Regions from separate parts of the Lysinibacillus sp. FSL M8-0216 genome, predicted to be linked through region 2. Evidence: a T-box and tRNA genes for the amino acid it is inferred to sense, from the RefSeq annotation. Region 2 holds a T-box; the other regions hold tRNA genes.
What was found. A T-box is a leader RNA that pairs with one kind of tRNA and senses whether it is charged. The one in region 2 lies ahead of leuS (leucine--tRNA ligase), so its partner is inferred to be a tRNA-Leu.
Positions count from the first base shown of each region.

Region 1: it has a tRNA-Leu gene. The T-box ahead of leuS (leucine--tRNA ligase) is inferred to sense a tRNA for this amino acid. The anticodon was not compared.
Region 3: it has a tRNA-Leu gene. The T-box ahead of leuS (leucine--tRNA ligase) is inferred to sense a tRNA for this amino acid. The anticodon was not compared.

Region 1 covers NZ_CP152007.1:115,280-118,546, reverse strand. The annotation lists rRNA gene MKX57_RS00610 (16S ribosomal RNA) at 1-1,435, opposite strand, end outside; tRNA gene MKX57_RS00605 (tRNA-Ala) at 1,587-1,662, opposite strand; tRNA gene MKX57_RS00600 (tRNA-Pro) at 1,677-1,753, opposite strand; tRNA gene MKX57_RS00595 (tRNA-Arg) at 1,763-1,839, opposite strand; tRNA gene MKX57_RS00590 (tRNA-Leu) at 1,848-1,936, opposite strand; tRNA gene MKX57_RS00585 (tRNA-Gly) at 1,942-2,016, opposite strand; tRNA gene MKX57_RS00580 (tRNA-Leu) at 2,054-2,138, opposite strand; tRNA gene MKX57_RS00575 (tRNA-Lys) at 2,162-2,237, opposite strand; tRNA gene MKX57_RS00570 (tRNA-Thr) at 2,246-2,321, opposite strand; tRNA gene MKX57_RS00565 (tRNA-Val) at 2,325-2,400, opposite strand; rRNA gene rrf (5S ribosomal RNA) at 2,411-2,526, opposite strand; rRNA gene MKX57_RS00555 (23S ribosomal RNA) at 2,642-3,267, opposite strand, start outside.
Region 2 covers NZ_CP152007.1:3,752,397-3,755,663, forward strand. The annotation lists gene leuS (leucine--tRNA ligase) at 1-1,979, opposite strand, end outside; T-box leader at 2,066-2,276, opposite strand; gene MKX57_RS18510 (SulP family inorganic anion transporter) at 2,342-3,267, opposite strand, start outside.
Region 3 covers NZ_CP152007.1:4,356,270-4,359,536, reverse strand. The annotation lists gene MKX57_RS21645 (Tex family protein) at 1-830, shown strand, start outside; gene MKX57_RS21640 (SprT family protein) at 898-1,356, shown strand; tRNA gene MKX57_RS21635 (tRNA-Asn) at 1,448-1,524, shown strand; tRNA gene MKX57_RS21630 (tRNA-Glu) at 1,526-1,597, shown strand; tRNA gene MKX57_RS21625 (tRNA-Asp) at 1,627-1,702, shown strand; tRNA gene MKX57_RS21620 (tRNA-Gln) at 1,708-1,782, shown strand; tRNA gene MKX57_RS21615 (tRNA-Lys) at 1,798-1,870, shown strand; tRNA gene MKX57_RS21610 (tRNA-Leu) at 1,937-2,022, shown strand; tRNA gene MKX57_RS21605 (tRNA-Arg) at 2,053-2,129, shown strand; tRNA gene MKX57_RS21600 (tRNA-Gly) at 2,147-2,220, shown strand; rRNA gene MKX57_RS21595 (16S ribosomal RNA) at 2,418-3,267, shown strand, end outside.

The DNA.
Region 1 (3,267 bases), 1.2 Mb from region 2:
TACAAACTCTCGTGGTGTGACGGGCGGTGTGTACAAGGCCCGGGAACGTATTCACCGCGGCATGCTGATCCGCGATTACTAGCGATTCCGGCTTCATGTAGGCGAGTTGCAGCCTACAATCCGAACTGAGAACGACTTTATCGGATTAGCTCCCTCTCGCGAGTTGGCAACCGTTTGTATCGTCCATTGTAGCACGTGTGTAGCCCAGGTCATAAGGGGCATGATGATTTGACGTCATCCCCACCTTCCTCCGGTTTGTCACCGGCAGTCACCTTAGAGTGCCCAACTAAATGATGGCAACTAAGATCAAGGGTTGCGCTCGTTGCGGGACTTAACCCAACATCTCACGACACGAGCTGACGACAACCATGCACCACCTGTCACCGTTGCCCCCGAAGGGGAAACTATATCTCTACAGTGGTCAACGGGATGTCAAGACCTGGTAAGGTTCTTCGCGTTGCTTCGAATTAAACCACATGCTCCACCGCTTGTGCGGGCCCCCGTCAATTCCTTTGAGTTTCAGTCTTGCGACCGTACTCCCCAGGCGGAGTGCTTAATGCGTTAGCTGCAGCACTAAGGGGCGGAAACCCCCTAACACTTAGCACTCATCGTTTACGGCGTGGACTACCAGGGTATCTAATCCTGTTTGCTCCCCACGCTTTCGCGCCTCAGTGTCAGTTACAGACCAGATAGTCGCCTTCGCCACTGGTGTTCCTCCAAATCTCTACGCATTTCACCGCTACACTTGGAATTCCACTATCCTCTTCTGCACTCAAGTCTCCCAGTTTCCAATGACCCTCCACGGTTGAGCCGTGGGCTTTCACATCAGACTTAAGAAACCACCTGCGCGCGCTTTACGCCCAATAATTCCGGACAACGCTTGCCACCTACGTATTACCGCGGCTGCTGGCACGTAGTTAGCCGTGGCTTTCTAATAAGGTACCGTCAAGGTACAGCCAGTTACTACTGTACTTGTTCTTCCCTTACAACAGAGTTTTACGAACCGAAATCCTTCTTCACTCACGCGGCGTTGCTCCATCAGGCTTTCGCCCATTGTGGAAGATTCCCTACTGCTGCCTCCCGTAGGAGTCTGGGCCGTGTCTCAGTCCCAGTGTGGCCGATCACCCTCTCAGGTCGGCTACGCATCGTCGCCTTGGTGAGCCGTTACCTCACCAACTAGCTAATGCGCCGCGGGCCCATCCTATAGCGACAGCCGAAACCGTCTTTCAGTGTTTCACCATGAGGTGAAACAGATTATTCGGTATTAGCCCCGGTTTCCCGGAGTTATCCCAAACTATAAGGTAGGTTGCCCACGTGTTACTCACCCGTCCGCCGCTAACGTCGAAGGAGCAAGCTCCTTCTCTGTTCGCTCGACTTGCATGTATTAGGCACGCCGCCAGCGTTCGTCCTGAGCCAGGATCAAACTCTCCATAAAAAGAAATTTGATTAGCTCAAATTGTTTTGCTGGCATCAATATTGATGTCCAAAATTTTGTTTTGTTCACTAGCTAAGCTAGCTACTGAAAACTTTATTGATTACGTTTTGCTTGTTCAGTTTTCAAGGTTCATTTAGTTAAATAAGTTGAATGGTGGAGCCTAGCGGGATCGAACCGCTGACCTCCTGCGTGCAAGGCAGGCGCTCTCCCAGCTGAGCTAAGGCCCCATGTTTTTTGGAAATGGTCGGGAAGACAGGATTCGAACCTGCGACCCCTTGGTCCCAAACCAAGTGCTCTACCAAGCTGAGCTACTTCCCGTTCGTTTTATGGCGCGCCCGACAGGAGTCGAACCCATAACCTTCTGATCCGTAGTCAGACGCTCTATCCAATTGAGCTACGGGCGCATATAAAATGGTGCCGAGGACCGGAATCGAACCGGTACGGTAGTCACCTACCGCAGGATTTTAAGTCCTGTGCGTCTGCCAGTTCCGCCACCCCGGCACATTTGGAGCGGAAGACGAGGTTCGAACTCGCGACCCCCACCTTGGCAAGGTGGTGTTCTACCACTGAACTACTTCCGCATGTGCATAAGTTTTTTTATCTGGCATATTTAAAAAATGGTGCGGGTGAAGGGAGTCGAACCCCCACGCCTTGCGGCGCTAGATCCTAAGTCTAGTGCGTCTGCCAATTCCGCCACACCCGCTTAATATGGTTGGTACTTATAAATGGTGAGCCATGAAGGACTCGAACCTTCGACCCTCTGATTAAAAGTCAGATGCTCTACCAACTGAGCTAATGGCTCGTCTAAAATGGTGCCGGCTATAGGAATCGAACCCACGACCTACTGATTACAAGTCAGTTGCTCTACCTGCTGAGCTAAACCGGCAAATGGTGGAGGATGACGGGCTCGAACCGCCGACCCTCTGCTTGTAAGGCAGATGCTCTCCCAGCTGAGCTAATCCTCCTGGGTATTATGCCTAGCGACGTCCTACTCTCACAGGGGGAATCCCCCAACTACCATCGGCGCTAAAGAGCTTAACTTCCGTGTTCGGTATGGGAACGGGTGTGACCTCTTTGCCATCATCACTAGACTTATTCAAAAGACAAGATTTATTATAACATATGTAGTTATAAAATGCAAGTTTTTTAAAAACTTTTTTATTCTTTCAAAACTGGATAAACGGTTCATTGAAGGTTTCAAACTTTTTGGTTAAGTCCTCGATCGATTAGTATTCGTCAGCTCCATGTGTCACCACACTTCCACCTCGAACCTATCTACCTCATCGTCTTTGAGGGATCTTACTTACTTGCGTAATGGGAAATCTCATCTTGAGGGGGGCTTCATGCTTAGATGCTTTCAGCACTTATCCCGTCCACACATAGCTACCCAGCGATGCCTTTGGCAAGACAACTGGTACACCAGCGGTGTGTCCATCCCGGTCCTCTCGTACTAAGGACAGCTCCTCTCAAATTTCCTACGCCCACGACGGATAGGGACCGAACTGTCTCACGACGTTCTGAACCCAGCTCGCGTACCGCTTTAATGGGCGAACAGCCCAACCCTTGGGACCGACTACAGCCCCAGGATGCGATGAGCCGACATCGAGGTGCCAAACCTCCCCGTCGATGTGGACTCTTGGGGGAGATAAGCCTGTTATCCCCGGGGTAGCTTTTATCCGTTGAGCGATGGCCCTTCCATGCGGAACCACCGGATCACTAAGCCCGTCTTTCGACCCTGCTCGACTTGTAGGTCTCGCAGTCAAGCTCCCTTGTGCCTTTACACTCTACGAATGATTTCCAACCATTCTGAGGGAACCTTTGGGCGCCTCCGT
Region 2 (3,267 bases):
TGGTGGTATGATTTTTCTAATGTTGCATCATTAGACACTTGAATTTTCGCTGAAATCGTTCCATCCTCTTCATTGACAAGTAGACGCCAAATACGATCTAAGAAGCGACGTGCCCCATCTAAACCATTTGTAGACCAAGCTACAGAAGCCTCAAGTGGCCCCATGAACATTTCATAAAGACGCAATGTATCTGCACCATGTGACTCAATGATTTCGTCTGGGTTCACAACATTCCCTTTAGATTTAGACATTTTTTCATTACCTTCACCAAGAATCATACCTTGGTTAAATAATTTCTGGAATGGCTCTTTCGTATGAACAACGCCTAAATCATATAACACTTTATGCCAGAAGCGTGCGTATAGTAAATGCAATACAGCATGCTCTGCTCCACCAATATAAATATCAACTGGTAACCAGCGTTTTAGTAATTCTGGGTCTGCAATTGCTTCTGTATTGGTAGGATCGATATAGCGTAAGAAGTACCAGCTAGATCCTGCCCATTGCGGCATTGTATTTGTTTCACGGCGTCCCTTTTTACCTGTCTCTGGATCTACAACATTGACCCATTCTGCAATGTTAGCTAATGGTGATTCACCAGTTCCTGAAGGACGGATATTATCTGTTTTCGGTAGCATTAACGGTAATTCCGATTCTGGAACTGCTGTTATCGTACCATCTTCCCAATGGATCATTGGAATAGGCTCTCCCCAGTAACGCTGACGAGAGAATAGCCAGTCGCGCAGACGATAAGATATCTTCTTCTCTCCAACGCCTTTTTGCTCTAACCATTCAATTGCTTTAGCAATACCCTCTACTTTATTTAAGCCATTTAGGAAATCAGAGTTAATATGTTGCCCATCACCTGTAAATGCTTCTTTACTAATGTCCCCACCTTCAAGAACAGGAACAATGTCTAAATTGAATGCTGATGCAAATTCATAGTCACGCTCATCATGTGCAGGAACCGCCATAATAGCACCTGTTCCATAAGACACTAATACATAGTCTGCAATCCAAATTGGCACTTTTTTACCGTTAATCGGATTTACTGCATAGGCACCTGTAAATACGCCAGTTTTTTCTTTTGCTAAATCTGTACGCTCTAAATCAGACTTCATTTTAACTTTTTCTAAATAAGTTTCAACCGCTTGACGTTGATCAGCTGTCGTTATTTGTTCCACTAATTTATGCTCAGGTGCAAGCACACAATATGTAGCGCCAAATAGTGTATCAGGGCGAGTTGTGAACACGGTAAAGTTCTCATCAGTCCCATCGATACCAAATGTTACCTCTGCTCCTTCTGAACGTCCAATCCAGTTACGCTGCATATCTTTAATAGACTCTGGCCAATCAACTTCCTCTAAGTCATCAATTAAACGATCTGCATAGGCAGTAATTTTAAGCATCCATTGCTTCATTGGTCGACGTTCTACTGGATGTCCACCACGCTCTGATTTGCCATCAATTACTTCTTCATTCGCCAATACCGTACCAAGTGCTGGACACCAGTTAACAGCTACTTCATCCACATAAGCTAAACCTTTGTTATAAAGCTGGATAAAAATCCATTGTGTCCATTTATAATACTCTGGATCAGTCGTGTTAATTTCACGATCCCAATCATAGCTGAAACCTAGCTCTTGAATTTGACGTTTGAATGTCGCAATATTTTTCGCTGTAAATTCTGCCGGATCATTCCCCGTATCAAGTGCATATTGCTCCGCTGGTAAACCAAACGCATCCCAGCCCATTGGATGTAATACATTATAGCCTTGCATACGTTTAAAGCGTGATAGAATATCTGTCGCCGTATATCCTTCTGGATGTCCTACGTGTAGTCCAGCGCCAGATGGATATGGGAACATATCTAATGCAAAGAATTTAGGCTTTTCTGTTTCATTTTCAGTTTTGAATGTTTTGTTATCAGCCCAATATTGCTGCCACTTTTTTTCAATTTGTTGATGATTAAAACTCATTTTTTTTCCTCCTTCAATGAATCTTGCTGCTCTTCATTAGAATTGACAAAATATTTAAAAAATAAAAAAACTCGCCCCTTCCTTATAGAAGGGACGAGAGAATTTGCACTCCCGCGGTACCACCCAAATTAGTGATTACACTCGGCTCAAGCTTCCTTAACGCGGAAGAAACGACACACGCTATTTCACGCGGGCAGACTCAGTAGGCGAGTTCGATTTGCTTTCCTACTAGCTTTCACCAGCCGCTAGCTCTCTAAAAAGAACCACAAATCTACTATTCCTCATCACAGTCTTTACATGATATTGCATTTATTCTAATGGAAAGTATTGAAAAGCACAAGCCTTTGTTTACAGCTTACCCATTACTGAACAATTAATTCCTTTTTTTCCTCAGATTTAGAGAATTCTTTGCATTCATGAAAAGCAAAATGCTGACATCCAATACATCGATTTCTGTCCAAATAGCTGAAGGCTCTTGTAATCGCTTCTCCTGTATGCTGATAAAAATGATGGGCTCCAATTTTATCGTAAAGTCCATTTTGCTGAAGGGCTATCTTTAAGTCATCCTGTACCCCTGTTACCAAAATGTTGCCACCCTGTGCTGTAAAATTGTCAATGATATTGCTAAAATATGCTTCACCCGTAGAGTCCATAAAGGGCACTTTCCCCATGCGTAATATCAAAACTCTAGATTGCTGTTGTAAAGTGCTTGCTATCGTTTGTTCAAATCTTTGTGCTGCACCAAAGAACAGTGGACCTTCGATGGTATACAAGCTTATTTGTGGACAATCATGCTGTTGGTGAACGACATGATGCTGCACCTTCTCGCTTTTATTCGAATGGTCTGGTAGTACCTTTGTCACAACAAGCTTTTCACTCATGCGTTTTGCAAACAATAGCACGGCTAACACAAGCCCTACTTCTACCGCTAATGTAAGGCTAGTAAATACGGTTAATAAAAAGGTAATTAATAAAACGAGCGAATCACCAGATTTCAATTTTATAATATGAGCAAAATGCTTACGTTCACTCATATTCCAAGCAACTACCATTAATACGGGTGCCATACTTGCTAAAGGTATATGGGAAGCATATGGTGCTAATAACAATAAGGTGATTAATACAAACACACCATGGATGATACCCGACATTGGGGATACTGCCCCTGTTTTAATGTTAGTTGCAGTACGAGCAATCGCTCCTGTCGCAGGTATTCCTCCAAACATCGGCGTTACGATATTGGCAATTCCTTGACCGATTAGCTCTCGATTACTATTATGCTTGCTAT
Region 3 (3,267 bases), 600 kb from region 2:
AGCTAGTGAAGATTGAACCAAAAGCAGTTGGAGTGGGGCAGTATCAGCATGATGTTTCTCAAAAGAAATTAAATGAATCATTAACATTTATAGTAGAAACAGCAGTTAACCAAGTGGGAGTTGATGTAAACACGGCCTCTTCATCACTTTTACAATACGTTTCTGGTTTATCTAAAACAGTTGCAGAAAATATCGTGAAGGTTCGAGAAGAGAATGGTCAATTCACTACCCGTGTACAATTAAAGAAAATTCCAAGATTGGGTGCGAAAACTTATGAGCAAGCCATTGGTTTCTTACGTATCTCTGAGGCAAAAAATCCATTTGATTCTACAGGTATCCACCCTGAAAGCTATCATCTTGCAGAACAGATTTTAGGAGAGGCAAAGATCGATAAAAAAGAACTTGGAACGAAGAAGGCGGAGGAAGCTATTGCTGCTTTGGATATTCAACAATTAAGTGGAGTACTAGAGATTGGTGTTGTAACGATTCAAGATATTGTAGATACTTTGATGAAGCCAAGTCGTGATCCACGTGATGCGTTCCCACAGCCATTGCTAAAAACAGATGTATTGAAAATGGAAGATTTAAAAGTTGGTATGGAGCTACAGGGAACTGTGCGAAATGTAGTAGACTTTGGAGCTTTTGTTGATATTGGTGTGAAGCAAGATGGACTTGTGCACATTTCAAAACTTCAAAATAAACGCATTAAACATCCATTAGAGGTTGTGGCGTTAGGAGATATTGTAACCGTTTGGGTTGAACAGATTGATCTTAGTAAAGGGCGGATTTCTTTAACAATGCTTCCTCCTAAAAATCAATTATTAGATTGAGTAATAAATTTTTACCACGCTGTGCATACTACACAGTGTGGTATTCTTGTTGTTGGAGGTGATCAAGTTGGACAATGAGGAACTACAACAGCTTGTATGTCGAATTTCTTTGGAAAGTTTTCAAAAACCATTTATACACCAAGCTTATTTTAATGGAAGGTTACGTTCAACGGGCGGGCGATATCTTTTACAAACGCACAATATTGAGATCAATCCAAAAGCTTTTGAATTATATGGTATTAAGGAAATTCAAGGCATTGTACTTCATGAACTGTGTCATTACCATTTACATATTGAAGGTAAGGGGTATCAGCATCGGGATAAAGAATTCAGGGAACTATTAAATAAAGTAAAGGCACCTCGTTTCTGTTCAGCGTTACATACTTCTAAATCATCTATAAAAAAACAACGACGCTACACCTATACATGTACTAATTGCCAGCAATTATATGTAAGAAAAATTAAAATGAATGTTGAAAAGTACTGTTGTAGCAAGTGTTTGGGCAGGCTTAAATTATTAGAGTAAAAAAATATTAAAAAAAGATTGACGTATTGTTTAGTTATCCCTATAATAGTAAAAGTCGACAAGATAACGACGACAACATAACACTCATTATTCCGAAGTAGCTCAGTTGGTAGTAGCACCTGACTGTTAATCAGGTTGTCGCAGGTTCGAGTCCTGCCTTCGGAGCCATGGCCCCTTGGTCAAGTGGTTAAGACACCGCCCTTTCACGGCGGTAACACGGGTTCGAATCCCGTAGGGGTCATTTTCATAATTTACTTTGCAAATAATATTGGTCCCGTGGTGTAGCGGTTAACATGCCTGCCTGTCACGCAGGAGATCGCCGGTTCGATCCCGGTCGGGACCGCCACTTATTGGGGTATAGCCAAGCGGTAAGGCAACGGATTTTGATTCCGTCATGCCTAGGTTCGAATCCTAGTACCCCAGCCATTCATTTCTTAATTTGAGCCATTAGCTCAGTTGGTAGAGCATCTGACTTTTAATCAGAGGGTCGAAGGTTCGAGTCCTTCATGGCTCATCTCTTTTAAGAAAAAGGTTGACTTTCTATTGATGTATAGTATAATAAGAAAGTTACTAATTGAATGCGGTCGTGGCGGAACGGCAGACGCGCTAGGTTGAGGGCCTAGTGGGGGCAACCCCGTGGAGGTTCAAGTCCTCTCGGCCGCACCAAAGTCAATTACAAAGTTAATTAATTCATATGCGCCCGTAGCTCAATTGGATAGAGCGTCTGACTACGGATCAGAAGGTTGTGGGTTCGACTCCTGCCGGGCGCGCCATATTTTTTAAAAATAATGCGGGTGTAGTTTAATGGTAAAACCTCAGCCTTCCAAGCTGATGTCGTGAGTTCGATTCTCATCACCCGCTCCAAAAAAAGTGTTGACAACCTCTTGGTTGTTTGATAAGATTAAATAGTTGTCTGATTCGACAACGTTATGAACCTTGAAAACTGAACAAGCAAAACGTAATCAATAAAGTTTTAAGTAGCTAGTTTAGCTAGTGAACGAAACAAAATTTTGGACATCAAAATTGATGCCAGCAAAACAATTTGAGCTAATCAAATTTCTTTTATGGAGAGTTTGATCCTGGCTCAGGACGAACGCTGGCGGCGTGCCTAATACATGCAAGTCGAGCGAACAGAGAAGGAGCTTGCTCCTTCGACGTTAGCGGCGGACGGGTGAGTAACACGTGGGCAACCTACCTTATAGTTTGGGATAACTCCGGGAAACCGGGGCTAATACCGAATAATCTGTTTCACCTCATGGTGAAACACTGAAAGACGGTTTCGGCTGTCGCTATAGGATGGGCCCGCGGCGCATTAGCTAGTTGGTGAGGTAACGGCTCACCAAGGCGACGATGCGTAGCCGACCTGAGAGGGTGATCGGCCACACTGGGACTGAGACACGGCCCAGACTCCTACGGGAGGCAGCAGTAGGGAATCTTCCACAATGGGCGAAAGCCTGATGGAGCAACGCCGCGTGAGTGAAGAAGGATTTCGGTTCGTAAAACTCTGTTGTAAGGGAAGAACAAGTACAGTAGTAACTGGCTGTACCTTGACGGTACCTTATTAGAAAGCCACGGCTAACTACGTGCCAGCAGCCGCGGTAATACGTAGGTGGCAAGCGTTGTCCGGAATTATTGGGCGTAAAGCGCGCGCAGGTGGTTTCTTAAGTCTGATGTGAAAGCCCACGGCTCAACCGTGGAGGGTCATTGGAAACTGGGAGACTTGAGTGCAGAAGAGGATAGTGGAATTCCAAGTGTAGCGGTGAAATGCGTAGAGATTTGGAGGAACACCAGTGGCGAAGGCGACTATCTGGTCTGTAACTGACACTGAGGCGCGAAAGCGTGGGGAGCAAACAGGATTAGATACCCTGGTAGTCCACGCCGTAAACGATGAGTGCTAAGTGTTAGGGGGTT